Regions from separate parts of the Pantoea sp. GABEPS69 genome, predicted to be linked through region 3. Evidence: predicted binding sites of a transcription regulator. Region 3 holds the regulator's gene; each other region holds the start of a gene.
The links. The regulator CRP, encoded in region 3, controls carbon source genes, mostly activating them, when cyclic AMP is high. The targets are predictions, from matches to a motif close to ATGTGANNNNNNTCACAT.

Region 1 (4,215 bases), 370 kb from region 3:
ATAAACTGGCCGTCGCGGAAAACCGTCACGTCGTCGCAAATCTCGAAGATCTCTTTCATACGGTGGGAGATATAGACAATGCCGCAGCCCTGCGCCTTCAGCTCGTTGATCACGCGAAACAGCGACAGCGTTTCGGTATCGGTTAGCGCGTCGGTCGGCTCATCCATAATGATCACCTGCGACTTAAAGCTCAGGACTTTGGCGATCTCCACCATCTGCTGATCGCCGATTGAAAGATCGCCCACCAGCTTGTGGCTGTTGAAACGCAGGTTAAGACGCTTCAGCAGCGCGTCCGCCTCGGCGTACATCCGTTTCCAGTCGATACGGCCGAAACGGTTAACGAACTCGCGCCCCAGAAAAATATTTTCCGCCACGGTCAGCTGCGGGATGAGGTTCAGTTCCTGATGAATAATGCCGATACCCGCTTCCTGCGACGCTTTCGGGCCGCTGAAGGTGGTCTCTTCGCCAAGCCAGCGCAGCGAACCCGCGTCGCGGCTGTAGATGCCGGTCAGCACCTTCATCATGGTGGATTTGCCGGCGCCGTTCTCGCCTACCAGCGCCATCACGCGTCCTGGATAGACCGCCAGCGACGCGCTCTTTAACGCCTTTACGCCGGGAAAGGATTTCTCAATCCCCTGGAGCTGTAATAAGGGTTGCATAACGGCCTCAGAAGGTGACGCCAGCGCTCAGGATGACATTCGCAAACGGAGAGCACTCTCCGCTGCGAATGACCGCCTGACTGCGTTGAGTCTGTTGTTTGAACTGTTCATGACTGGTGTAACGCACTGCAATAGTGTTTCCCTGGTGCTGTTGCAAGGCTTCGAGCACGGCGAGAAGCTCGCTATGGAGCTGCGGATTGTGCTGCTTAATCTCTTCCGCAATCAGGGCGCTTTCCACCTGCATCTCCAGCGTGACGGCTTTTACCACCTGCATAAAATCGGGCGTGCCCGGCGTCAGCGCCAGATCGATGCGCTGCGGTCCTGCCGGGATCGGCAAACCGGCATCGGCAATGGTCAGCGTATCCGTATGGCCCAGGCGGGCAATCACGTAAGAGAGTTCAGCGTTTAACAGGCGACCTTTTTTCATTTTCTGCTCCAGAGCGAAACGTTTCGCTAGCGGCAGTGTATGAAATGGCGGCAGTAACTCAACGGGGGAAATCGAGAAGTGTGATCGTTATCGAAACGTTTCGCTCGCGCGAAGGCGAATTTGACTTAGGCGATAAAAAGGGCCGCTGAAGCGGCCCGGCAGGGAAGACGTTACGGCGCTTTGCGCACCTGCTTAACGTCAAGTTCGATGCTGTTGAAATCTTTATCCAGCTCGCCCGTCAGTTCAACGCGATCTTTCGGCGTAATAGTCAAACCGTCCCAGCGCTTGTGGTCGATCTCAACTTTCATGGTGCCGGTGGCGTCGCGAAACAGATAATCCTCGTCGCCGATCTGCTTCTCCAGCTGGCCGCGCACGGTGATCCAGCTGTCGTCTTTCATCTCTTCCGCCTGCTTAACGGTCACCACGCTACTCTGGTCGTTTTGAAAACCTCCCTGTTTCGCCTGAGCGGCAGGCGCATTCGCATCGACAAATCCGCCCTGAGTCGCGGCAAAGACCGGCGCAGTGGTCAGCGCCAGGATAGCTAAAAGTGCGGCATGCTTTTTCATATAGTCACCTCGTTTCCATGAATGTGTGTTTGGTACGCTTCCTATTAAAACAGCGACTTCTTAACAGGATCTTAAGAGGTAAAAATAAGCGAAATGTGGCGATATCGCCTGTACAAGCGTCGTTCTCCTTCGTATAAAGCCTTTGCGGACAAAGGAGGGAAGATGCGCATTTTACTGATTGAGGATGACCGGCTGATTGGCGACGGCATCAAGGCGGGCCTGGGCAAATTAGGTTTCAGCGTCGACTGGTTTGTTTCCGGCGATGAGGGTTTCGCCGCGCTGCATGCGGCGCCCTGGGATGCGGTGATCCTCGATCTTTCGCTGCCGCAGCGCGACGGGCTGGAGATTTTGCGCGACTGGCGACAGCAGGGCGCAGACGTGCCGGTACTGATCCTGACCGCGCGCGATGCCCTCGATCAGCGCGTGGAGGGTTTGCAGCTGGGCGCGGACGATTATCTCTGCAAACCCTTCGCCCTGACGGAAGTCGCCGCGCGGCTACAGGCGCTCATCCGGCGTCGCCACGGCCAGCTGCAGCCGGAGCTGCGTCACGGTAACGTCATTATGCAGCCTGCTAGCCACAGCGTGACGCGCGATGGCGAGCTGGTTCCGCTTAAAAGCCGGGAGCTGGCGCTGCTGGAACTCTTTTTACGCCATCCAGGCCGCGTGCTGACGCGCGCGCAGCTGGAAGAGAAGCTCTACAGCTGGGATGCCGACGTCTCCAGCAACGCGGTAGAAGTGCATATTCATCACCTGCGTAAAAAGCTCGACGCGACCTTTATCCGTACCGTGCACGGCGTCGGCTATATGCTGGGAGAGCCGCAATGAGCCTGTTTCTCCGGCTTGGCGTCGGTTTCGTGCTGCTGCTCGGCCTCTGCTGGGGCAGCGCCAGCCTGAGCGCCTGGCTACAAACACGCGACACCATCAACGAGCTTTTCGACACCCAGCAGCTGCTGTTCGCCAAACGCCTGATGGCGCTTGACCTCGCCGCACCCGCTGACGCCACCCTGCCCGAAAACAAGGCGCTGCTGCGCCATCATCGCGGCGATCAGGATGACGACGCGCTCGCCTTTGCTATTTTCACCCGAGACGGCAGACCAGTGTTGAACGACGGCGAAAACGGCAGAATGCTACCGTTCGACGCCGAGGCGCAGGGATTTCACGACGGGCGGTTAATCGACGACGACGACGCCTGGCGGTTTGTCTGGCTGACGACGCCGGACGGCCAGCACCGCATCGTGGTGGGCCAGGAGTGGGAATACCGCGACGATATGGCGAAAGCGCTGGTGCAAAGCAGCATTCTGCCTTGGCTTATCGCGCTGCCGCTAATGCTGTTACTGCTGCTCGGCCTGGTGTGGCGCGAGCTGCGCCCGCTCAAGCGCATCACGCAGCTGCTGGCGCAGCGCGCGCCGGACGACGACAGGCCGCTGGACGCCGGGCGCGTGCCGCTGGAGGTCAGACCGCTGACGGAAGCGTTGAACGGGCTGTTCAGCCGCATCAGCGCCATGGTGCAGCGCGAGCGCCGCTTTACCTCCGACGCCGCCCATGAGTTACGCAGTCCGCTGGCGGCGCTGCGCGTGCAGAGCGAAGTAGTGCAGCTTGCCGCTGACGACGAGGTGATGCGCCAGCACGCTTTGCGCCAGCTGGACGCCGGCATTCAGCGCGCCACGCGGCTGGTGGATCAGCTGCTGACGCTGTCGCGCGCCGAAGCTGAGGATGCACGCGGGGCGTTTCAGCCTGTCGACCTCCATAACCTGCTGCAGGAGGCGCTGGCCGAGCAGCTGCCGCACGCCGATCGCGCCGGCGTCGCGCTGCGTCTGGAAAGCCTTGCCGAGCCGGTTATTCAGGGTCATCCGCTGCTGCTGTCGCTGCTGGCGCGCAACCTGCTGGACAACGCCATCCGCTACACGCCGGAAGGCAGCAACGTCAGGGTAGTGCTGGAAAGCCGCGGGTTGCGCGTCGAGGATAATGGCGCGGGCCTGAGCGAGACGGAGCTTCAGCGTCTGGGCGAGCGCTTCTGGCGGCCGCCGGGACAGGAGAAGAGCGGCAGCGGGCTGGGATTATCGATCGTGCGGAACGTCGCGCAGCTGCACGGTATGCAGCTGCGCTTCAGCCAGTGCGAGGGCGGCGGACTCTGCGTCGCCCTGCGCTGGTAACCATCAGATCTCGACCTGGGTACCGAGTTCGATTACCCGGTTCGGCGGGATCTCAAACTGGTCAGGCGCGCGCAGCGCATTACGCTGCAGCGCCAGGAAGAGCTTGCCGCGCAGGCGCAGATACCAGGGGCGTTTGCCCATAATCAGCGACTCGTGCGACATAAAGAACGAGGTCTCCATCATCCGGCAGTTAAGCCCTTCCAGCCCGCAGCGGTGGAAGATCTCCTCTACATTCGGCGTTTCGCGCCAGCCGTAGCTGGCCACCACGCGCCAGAAAGTCGGCGACAGCTGTTCGATGGCGACGCGGCGCACGTTATGCACGTAAGGCGCATCCTCGGTGCGCAGCGTCAAAAAGACCACGCGCTCGTGCAGCACCTTGTTGTGTTTGAGGTTGTGCAGCAGCGCAAAGG
Region 2 (4,215 bases), 1.8 Mb from region 3:
AGCCCGCAAGGCGAGCCGCCGTCGGATGATGTGGCGATCCGCGAACTGCTGCGTCGGCTGCCGCAGGCGGTTGCCGCGTCTATATCGGCGCGCGGCTGGCGCGCGGCGCTCTACGGCGGTTCGCCGCAGCAGCATGCCGTTATCGCGCGATGGCTGGCGCCGCTGGTAGCCGTGGCCCAAAACGATTTCGCAGAGCCAGAGCAGGGCAACCGGCTGACGGTGGCGCATCAGAGCCGCGACGGCGCGCTGCTGCTCTTTTTGCCTTGTCCGCCTGCGATCTCGCTGGCGGCGCTGCGCGCGCTGGCGCTGCTGATGGAGCCGCGCTTTTTCCAGCGCCTGCGCGTCGAGCGGCAGATCGGCTACGTCGTTAGCTGCCGCTATCACCGCTGCGTCGATCGCGACGGCGTGCTGTTCGTCCTGCAGTCGCCGGACGTTGCGCCCGCCGCGCTGCTGGAAGCGTGCCGCCTTTTCCTGCAGCAGTTGCAAATCCCCGATGATGATGCCGCGCTGGACGCGTTGCGCGCGCGCCTGTGCGCCCGGCTTGACGCCGCGCCCGACGCGACGGCGGCGCTGCTGCTTGGGCTGCGTCAGGAGGACGGACTACGCGATCTCGACAGGGCGTCGCTTGCCGCGCTGACGCCGGCGCAGCTGCGTCAGGCGCAGGCGCAGCTTCTCCGCCGCTGGCAGCGCGGCGTCGTCGTGGCATCGCGTCACGCCGATTTGCAATAATCACGCCAGGATATTGCTGAATTTATTTGAAAATTAAGTCCAAAACTCTTCACTATATCTGCGGGGGTGTTTAGGGGACACTCAAATGGATTCGGCTGTTTTAAAAGGAACCTAAAGTGAAAAATATCAAACGTCTCGCGCTGCCGCTGCTGGCCGCCACCGCACTCTATGTCCCGCTTTCTCAGGCGACCGCTCAGCAGTATGAGCTGAACCCGGAGCACACGTCAGTTATCGTTACCTGGACTCACTTCGGCTTTTCCCATCCCACCGCGGATATCCCGGACGCGAAAGGCACGCTGGTGTTTGACAGTGAAAATCCAGCCGCTTCGCGCGTTAACGTGACCCTGCCGATAACCAGCATCGACAGTCATGTTCCTGCGCTGACCAAAGAGTTCAAGGGCGCGGAGTATTTCGATACCGCGAAATATCCGACAGCGACTTTCCACAGCACCAAAGTGACCGCGAAGGGCGATAACAAATTCGACGTGGAAGGCAACCTGACGCTGAAAGGCATCACCAAACCGGTGACGCTGCACGCCACGCTGAACAAACAGGGCGAGCATCCGATGGTGAAGAAACAGGCGATCGGCTTTGACGCCACCGGCACTATTAAGCGTTCTGACTTTAAGCTGGATAAATATGTCCCAGCGGTCGGCGACGACGTGACGCTGAGCATTTCTACCGAAGCCTACGCGAAGTAATTTTAAACCTCTCTCTTGTGAACAGAGAGAGGTTATTTTCCGTCTTCAACCTTCTTATATTTCCCCTCATCTTCTCTCTCTACTAACGCTAAAACGCATTACCCTGCGCTGAAAACGATCGCGATGCGTAACGCTTTAGCGGTGAAATAAGCATGACCAGGGTAAAAATGAGGCAGAAATCACAATTTCGCATTATGGAAATCCTTCGCCAGTCTGTTGCGCATAATGGGTTATGCAGTTGCCGATCTTTTTACGTCAAGCCAATGAATATTCAGCGTAAATTCCTTTTGCCGCCTTCTAAAATAATGTGACTTGCCTCTCAAATAACCGCCTTGAATAAAGGGTGTCAAGCTGCCTGGCGGTTCTGCCTCTGTGAATTTTGTGATGTCTATTGCAAATATAAACAGCCCGCCCAGGAACAATAACCTCAGAGCGAAAACCCTATGAGGTTGTGATAATGAGAATTGGCATAGTGATAAGCGGGGGCGATGTCGCCGGCATAAATAATTTTATCTTCCAGGTGGCGCGACTGGCGCAGGCGGAGATGGTGTTATTTAACGGTGGCATTCCCGGCCTGCTTGGTAATCGCTATCAGGAGATAAGCTGGCGTGATTTGGTCGATTATTCGATAGCGCCCATTCCGCTCATGCAGTCTGGCAGAACCGAAAAAAAATTAATTCGCGGCGAATATGAGCAAATAGCCAGGCAGCTTAAAACGCTGCGCGTGGAGGTATTGATTATGGCGGGCGGCGATGGCTCGCTGCAATTCCTGCATACGCTGAGCGAATTCGGCGTTAATTGCTTCGGCGTCGGCATGACTATCGATAATGATGTGTTCGGCAGCGATTACACCATCGGCTTCTCCACCGCCTGCGAGCAGGTTTTAAAAGAGGTGGCGAAGCTGCGTAATACCGGTCGGGCGCTGGCAGGACGCGTTTTCATGGCGGAGCTGCTCGGCGGTTTTTGCGGCGAACTGACGCTGCAGTCGGCGATTAAAAGCAACGCCGACTTTGCGCTCATCCCTGAATGCCAGATCCCGGTGGCGCAGCTGGCTGAGCGTATCCGGGCGCGTCTGGAAAAGCAGAACAGCGTGGTCATTCTCTGCTCGGAGGGCTACACGCGCGAATATTCTCCTGGCTTTCAGGGGGCGATCGATACGCTAATTAAACAGCTGGAGCCGCTGACAGGGGTGCGCATTCGTAAAACAATTATTGGTTACGGCTTGCGCAACGGCGATCCTACCTGCGAAGAGATTTATCAAGGCGCCATTATGGCGGCTGAAGTGGTGCGTTGTATTCAGTCGGGCATGCGGAATAAAGCCGTCATTATAAACGGCAGCAATAAACCTATTCCGATTGATTTAGTAAGCATGAAAAAACGTCTTGTCGATACAGAAGGGCATTATTACAAACTCGCTAAACAACTCAATATAGTCTGAGGAAATTGCCATGCTTAAAATTTTATGTGTCTGCGGCTGCGGACTGGGGTCCAGTTTCGCCATTGAAATGAGCGCCAGGGCGGTATTAAAAAAGCTGGAAATTGAGGCTGATATCGATCACACCACCATATCAGAAGCCAATGCGTTTAAATCTGACATTATTTTAACGCAGAAAGCTTTTGCCGACGTTTTAAACGCCGACGCCAGCCCGGAAGAGATGAAGCGCGTTATTATTCTTAACCGCCTCACCGATAAGAGCGAAATTGAAGAAAAGATCCTCGCTTTTCTTAAAGAACATAACGTAAAGGTCGCAAGCCATGAATAGCGTGATTGAATTCCTGGTCCGGGATTTATTAGGACAGGCCTCTATTTTGATCGCCTTTATTGCGCTGATTGGCTTGCTGCTGCAGCGTAAATCAGCAGGGAAAGTGGTGGAGGGCACGTTCAAAACCCTGCTGGGGTTTCTGATAATGATGGCCGGAATCAATATTATCGTCGGCGCGTTAACCTTTCTGAATACTATATTCACCCAGGGTTTTGGCATGCGCGGCTATATCACCGATGTGGCGGCCATTGCCGGGCTGGCGAATCGCGAACTGGGTTCGGAAGTGGCGCTAACGCTGCTGGTTATCTTTATCGTTAACATTATTATCGCGCGCATTACGCCTTTTAAATATATCTTCCTGACCGGGCAGGCGCTGCTTTGGATGGCCACTATCGGCACCGTTATCGGCTATAAAGCAGGACTCAGCGGACTGCCGCTGATCCTGACCGGCGGCATTTTCGGCGGTATCATGGCGGTGGTTATGCCTGCGCTGGCGCAGCCGGTGGTACGGCGCATTACCGAGTCGGACGATATTGCGCTCGGCCATTTCTGTACTATCGGCTATCTGGTGCAGGCCGCGGTGGCGAAAGTTGTAGGCAAAGGATCCCGCTCTACGGAAGATCTTAAGCTGCCGGACAATTTTAAGTTCCTGCAGGATACCTATCTGGCGATGGGCATCGTTATGGTGCCGATGTACCTCATCCCCGCGCTGGCCGCCGGTCCGGCCTTCATCGCCCAGTACAGCGGCGGCATGAATTATCTGATGTACGCCTTTATGCAGGCGATGCAGTTTGTCGCCGGGGTGTTTGTGCTCTACAGCGGCGTGCGTCTGCTGCTCAACGAGCTGGTGCCGGCGTTTCGCGGCATCGCGATGCGCCTCGTGCCCAACGCCAGGCCCGCGCTTGACTGCCCGGTGCTGTTTCCCTATGCCCCTAATGCCGTCATTGTCGGCTTCCTCGCCACCACGCTCGGCTCGATCATCGGCATGATCCTCTTTCCCCTGTTTGGTCTGGCGATGATCC
Region 3 (4,215 bases):
ACCAGCGTCACCACCAGCATAAACAGCAGCACCAGCGATTCCGGCACCGCGAAGCGCAGCGAGGCGGCGGCGATCGCCAGGCCGACGAAGGTGCCCAGCGCCCGGTGCTGGATGCGCACCCGCGTGGCGCTGTAGCCGTTCTGGCTGACGAACATAATGGTCATCAGGATCCAGTAGGGCTTGGGAATATCGAACAGCATCGCCAGCGCGCTGCCGAACATCAGCATCACGGCGAAGCGCGCCGCGGTGCGCAGCGCGGCGGACTTTAGCGACAGATAGCTGCGCAGCGCGGGCAGCAGCGGCAGGCGGCGCTGGCGATCGGTCATCAGGTCGCGCTGGTAGAGCGGTTTTTGCGTGCGCAGTACGCGCGCGATGCGGCTGAAGTGGTAGTAGCAGAAGTGGCCCACCGGATTATCGGGATGCTGACGGGCGATCTTCTCCAGCGCGCCGAGCGGCTTCTCCATATCGAAACGACTCGGCAACTGATGGTAAAGAATGGCGTCGGCCAGCGCGCGCAGCCGCGCCGAGATGATTTTGGCGTTCCAGCGGATCACCGCTTCCGCATGGCTGCGCTCCACCAGCTTCTGCACCTCTTCCGGCTGATGCAGGCTGACGGAGATATGCTCCTGCAGGTCGAGCGCCACCTGAAACGCGCGCGTCAGCCGCTTGTGGCTGTTGTCGCGGCTGGCGGAGAGCATATGCATCTGCTGATAGCAGGTGTTGATCAGATCGACCGCTTTCTGCTGACGCGCCAGCAGCGGCGGCAGCGCCTTTTCCGGGTCGGTAAGCTGGGTCAGCAGGGTATATTTCGCGTCGCAGTAGTCCGCCAGCTCGCGGTAGATCAGGCTCAGGGTTTCGCGCATCGGCTGCTCTTTCCACAGCCAGAACCAGAACCAGTTGAAGAGTCCGTACCAGAGCGTGCCGCCGATATAGAGCAGCGGCGGCACATAGATCGGCATGCGGCCGATCAGGCTCAGGGTAAAGATGGCCGCCACCAGCGTGCCGGAGAGCAGGCGGCCGTGCAGCGGGCTGATTTCGCCGGTGACGCCCAGCAGCAGCGGCAGGGCGAAGAGCACGGCAGGCAGCGGCACCCCTTTCAGGGTTAATAGCTGGATCAGAAAGCTGCCGAGCGCGAACAGCGAGCCGCCGACGATGAGACGTTTGAAGAAGCGCTTATGGGGCGTATCCAGACCCGCGACGTTGCAGCAGGCGGGAACCAGAGAGAAGAGCAGGCCTTTTTGCAGATCGCCGAACAGCCAGCCGAGCGCCACCGGAATGCAGAGCACCAGCGTCTGCCGCAGGGCATAGTTAACTTCGGGGTGATAGATGATTCGACGCCACATCACTTCACTAAAAGCAGTAACGGCGTGACGGTGACATCACGCCGTGAGTGAGAGGAAATCAGCGGGTGCCGTAAACGACAATGGTTTTGCCGTGTGCGGAAATCAGATTCTGGTCTTCCAACATTTTCAAAATGCGGCCCACGGTTTCGCGCGAGCAACCAACGATTTGGCCAATTTCCTGACGAGTAATTTTGATTTGCATGCCGTCGGGATGCGTCATGGCGTCTGGCTGCTTCGCCAGGTTAAGCAGGGTTTGTGCAATACGTCCGGTCACGTCGAGGAAAGCTAAATTGCCCACTTTTTCCGATGTAACCTGCAGACGGCGCGCCATCTGCGAAGAGAGACGCATTAAAATATCCGGATTCACCTGGATAAGCTGACGGAATTTCTTGTAGGAAATTTCCGCTACTTCGCACGCGGTTTTCGCGCGTACCCAGGCGCTGCGCTCCTGACCTTCTTCAAACAGGCCAAGCTCGCCGATAAAATCACCCTGATTCAGGTAAGAGAGGATCATCTCTTTGCCCTCTTCATCTTTGATCAGCACCGCCACGGAACCTTTCACGATGTAGTAGAGGGTTTCAGCCTTCTCACCCTGATGAATCAGCGTACTTTTGGATGGATATTTGTGAATATGGCAATGGGACAGGAACCATTCGAGTGTAGGGTCTGTTTGCGGTTTGCCGAGAACCATTCGCTATTATCCTCTGTTGTAATCGTGCCCAAAACGCGGGGGGATTAATCCCTGCCAGGCGATGAAAGCTTCAAGCGTTTCCCCTAAAGGAGATTATTCGGGCCTTATTTTGCGCCAGGCGCTTGATGTGTCCCGTCTTCGTCCCTAACAGAACGAACTATTTTCAGCACTGTTTGTAGCACAGCTTTTGCCGACTGTCTTCTGTTGTCTCGCTTCAGCAAAGGGGGGATTACTCTGGATTGCTGTTTGCCAGGTGAACGCGTACTCTGGCGGCAAACAGGCTATTCTCGAGGTGGAAACATGCAGGCAAGAGTGAAGTGGGTCGAAAGATTAACCTTTCTCGGCGAGTCGGCGTCGGGACATCAGATCCTGATGGACGGTAACTCCGGTGATAAAGCGCCCAGTCCAATGGAGATGGTGCTGATGGCCGCGGGCGGCTGTAGCGCCATCGACGTGGTCTCTATTTTGCAAAAAGGCCGCAACGATGTGGTGGACTGCGAGGTGAAACTGACCTCGGAGCGTCGCGAAGAGGCGCCGCGCCTGTTTACCCATATCAATCTGCATTTTGTGGTGACCGGCAAGGCGCTGAGCGATAAAGCGGTGGCGCGCGCGGTGGATCTCTCGGCGGAGAAATACTGTTCGGTGGCGTTAATGCTGGGCAAAGGCGTAGAGATGACCCACAGCTATGAAGTGGTCGCGCTGTAAAAAAGCGCACCCGCGCCTGACCAGTCCTGGTCAGGCGATCTGTTTGCCTTCCATCAGCCGCTGCACCAGCGGCGCCATAATCAGCTCCATCGCCAGCCCCATCTTGCCGCCCGGCACCACCAGCGTATTGATATGCGAAATAAATGAGCCCTGCAGCATCGCCAGCAGATAGGGAAAGTCGATATGCTCCAGCCCGCGAAAGTGAATTACCACGAAGCTCTCGTCCAGCGACGGAATTTCGCGCGCGGCGAACGGGTTCGAGGTATCGACGGTCGGGACGCGCTGGAAGTTAATGTGGGTGCGTGAAAACTGCGGCGTAATGAAGTTGATGTAATCCTCCATTGAGCGCACCACCGAGTCCATCACCGCCTCGCGCGAGTGGCCGCGCTCGCCGGTGTCGCGCACCAGCTTCTGGATCCACTCCAGGTTGACGATCGGCACCACGCCCACCAGCAGATCGACTTTTTCCGCCACGTTATGCTGCTGCGTGACGACGCCGCCGTGCAGCCCTTCGTAAAACAGCACGTCGGTATTCTCCGGCAGCGGCTGCCACGGCGTAAACGTGCCCGGCACCTGGTTCCAGGGCACCGCTTCGTCGTAGGTGTGCAGATATTTGCGCGACTGGCCTTTGCCCGCATTGCCGTAGTCGATAAAGGTCTGCTCCAGCAGGCCGAAGTCGTTGGCTTCCGGGCCGAAATAGCTAACGTGGCGCCCTAAATCGCGCGCCTTGCGGATAGCCATATCCATTTCCGGCCGCGTATAGCGGTGGAAGCTGTCGCCCTCCAGCTCGGCGGCGTGCAGATTGAGCTGCTGGAAAATTTTACGAAACGCCAGGCTGGTGGTGGTGGTGCCGGCGCCGCTGGAGCCGGTTACCGCAATAATCGGGTGTCGTGCTGACATGGAAAAGCTCCCTGTGAAGTCGGGCGATGAGCATTGTTAACACGAAAAGCGCCTCGACGCATCAGCCGCGGAATTCGCTGCGCGGCATGATATTGATGGTTTCATGCAGTTCCGACCAGACCAGCACCACGTCGCCGCGCTCCAGCTGGCGGCGCACGTCGGCCACCTTTTGCGCCAGGCTGCGCTCCTGCTCGCCATAGTCGGTGCCTTCACGCAGCACAAAGGCTTCGATCAAGTTGGTAAGGGTGTCGGGATCGAGCTGTTGCCAGGGAATAATCATGATGAGAGCCACTGTGTAAGCCACTGCGGCACACGCTGCTCGAGCCACATCTGCGGTTGACGCAGCGTGCCGCCGACAAAGCCAACGTGTCCGCCATGTGGCGTGAGTTGATAGGTGGTACTGGCTGAGAGCCGATCCGGCTGCGGGATCACCTCGTCAGTCATAAAAGGATCGTCTTTCGCGTGAATGATCAGCAAGGGCTTACGCACATTTTTCAGCAGCGGCATGGCGCTGGCGCGACGGTAGTAGTCGCCCGCATCAAGAAAGCCGTGGGCGCGGGCGGTAATGGCGTCGTC

Region 1: the regulator CRP is predicted to act here: its motif matches at 1,165-1,182, upstream of rbsD (D-ribose pyranase).
Region 2: the regulator CRP is predicted to act here: its motif matches at 1,736-1,753, upstream of PVE98_RS10400 (6-phosphofructokinase).

What each region holds. Positions count from the first base shown of each region.
Region 1 is NZ_CP118618.1:4,043,258-4,047,472, forward strand. Features, by position in the region: gene rbsA (ribose ABC transporter ATP-binding protein RbsA) at 1-659, opposite strand, end outside; gene rbsD (D-ribose pyranase) at 667-1,086, opposite strand; gene PVE98_RS19565 (YgiW/YdeI family stress tolerance OB fold protein) at 1,257-1,652, opposite strand; gene qseB (quorum sensing response regulator transcription factor QseB) at 1,815-2,477, shown strand; gene qseC (quorum sensing histidine kinase QseC) at 2,474-3,805, shown strand; gene kup (low affinity potassium transporter Kup) at 3,809-4,215, opposite strand, start outside.
Region 2 is NZ_CP118618.1:2,107,837-2,112,051, reverse strand. Features, by position in the region: gene pqqF (pyrroloquinoline quinone biosynthesis protein PqqF) at 1-729, shown strand, start outside; gene PVE98_RS10405 (YceI family protein) at 846-1,430, shown strand; gene PVE98_RS10400 (6-phosphofructokinase) at 1,888-2,868, shown strand; gene PVE98_RS10395 (PTS sugar transporter subunit IIB) at 2,879-3,193, shown strand; gene PVE98_RS10390 (PTS sugar transporter subunit IIC) at 3,186-4,215, shown strand, end outside.
Region 3 is NZ_CP118618.1:305,431-309,645, forward strand. Features, by position in the region: gene PVE98_RS01375 (YccS/YhfK family putative transporter) at 1-1,343, opposite strand, end outside; gene crp (cAMP-activated global transcriptional regulator CRP) at 1,402-2,034, opposite strand; gene PVE98_RS01385 (OsmC family protein) at 2,335-2,739, shown strand; gene PVE98_RS01390 (phosphoribulokinase) at 2,770-3,639, opposite strand; gene PVE98_RS01395 (YheU family protein) at 3,701-3,919, opposite strand; gene PVE98_RS01400 (hydrolase) at 3,916-4,215, opposite strand, start outside.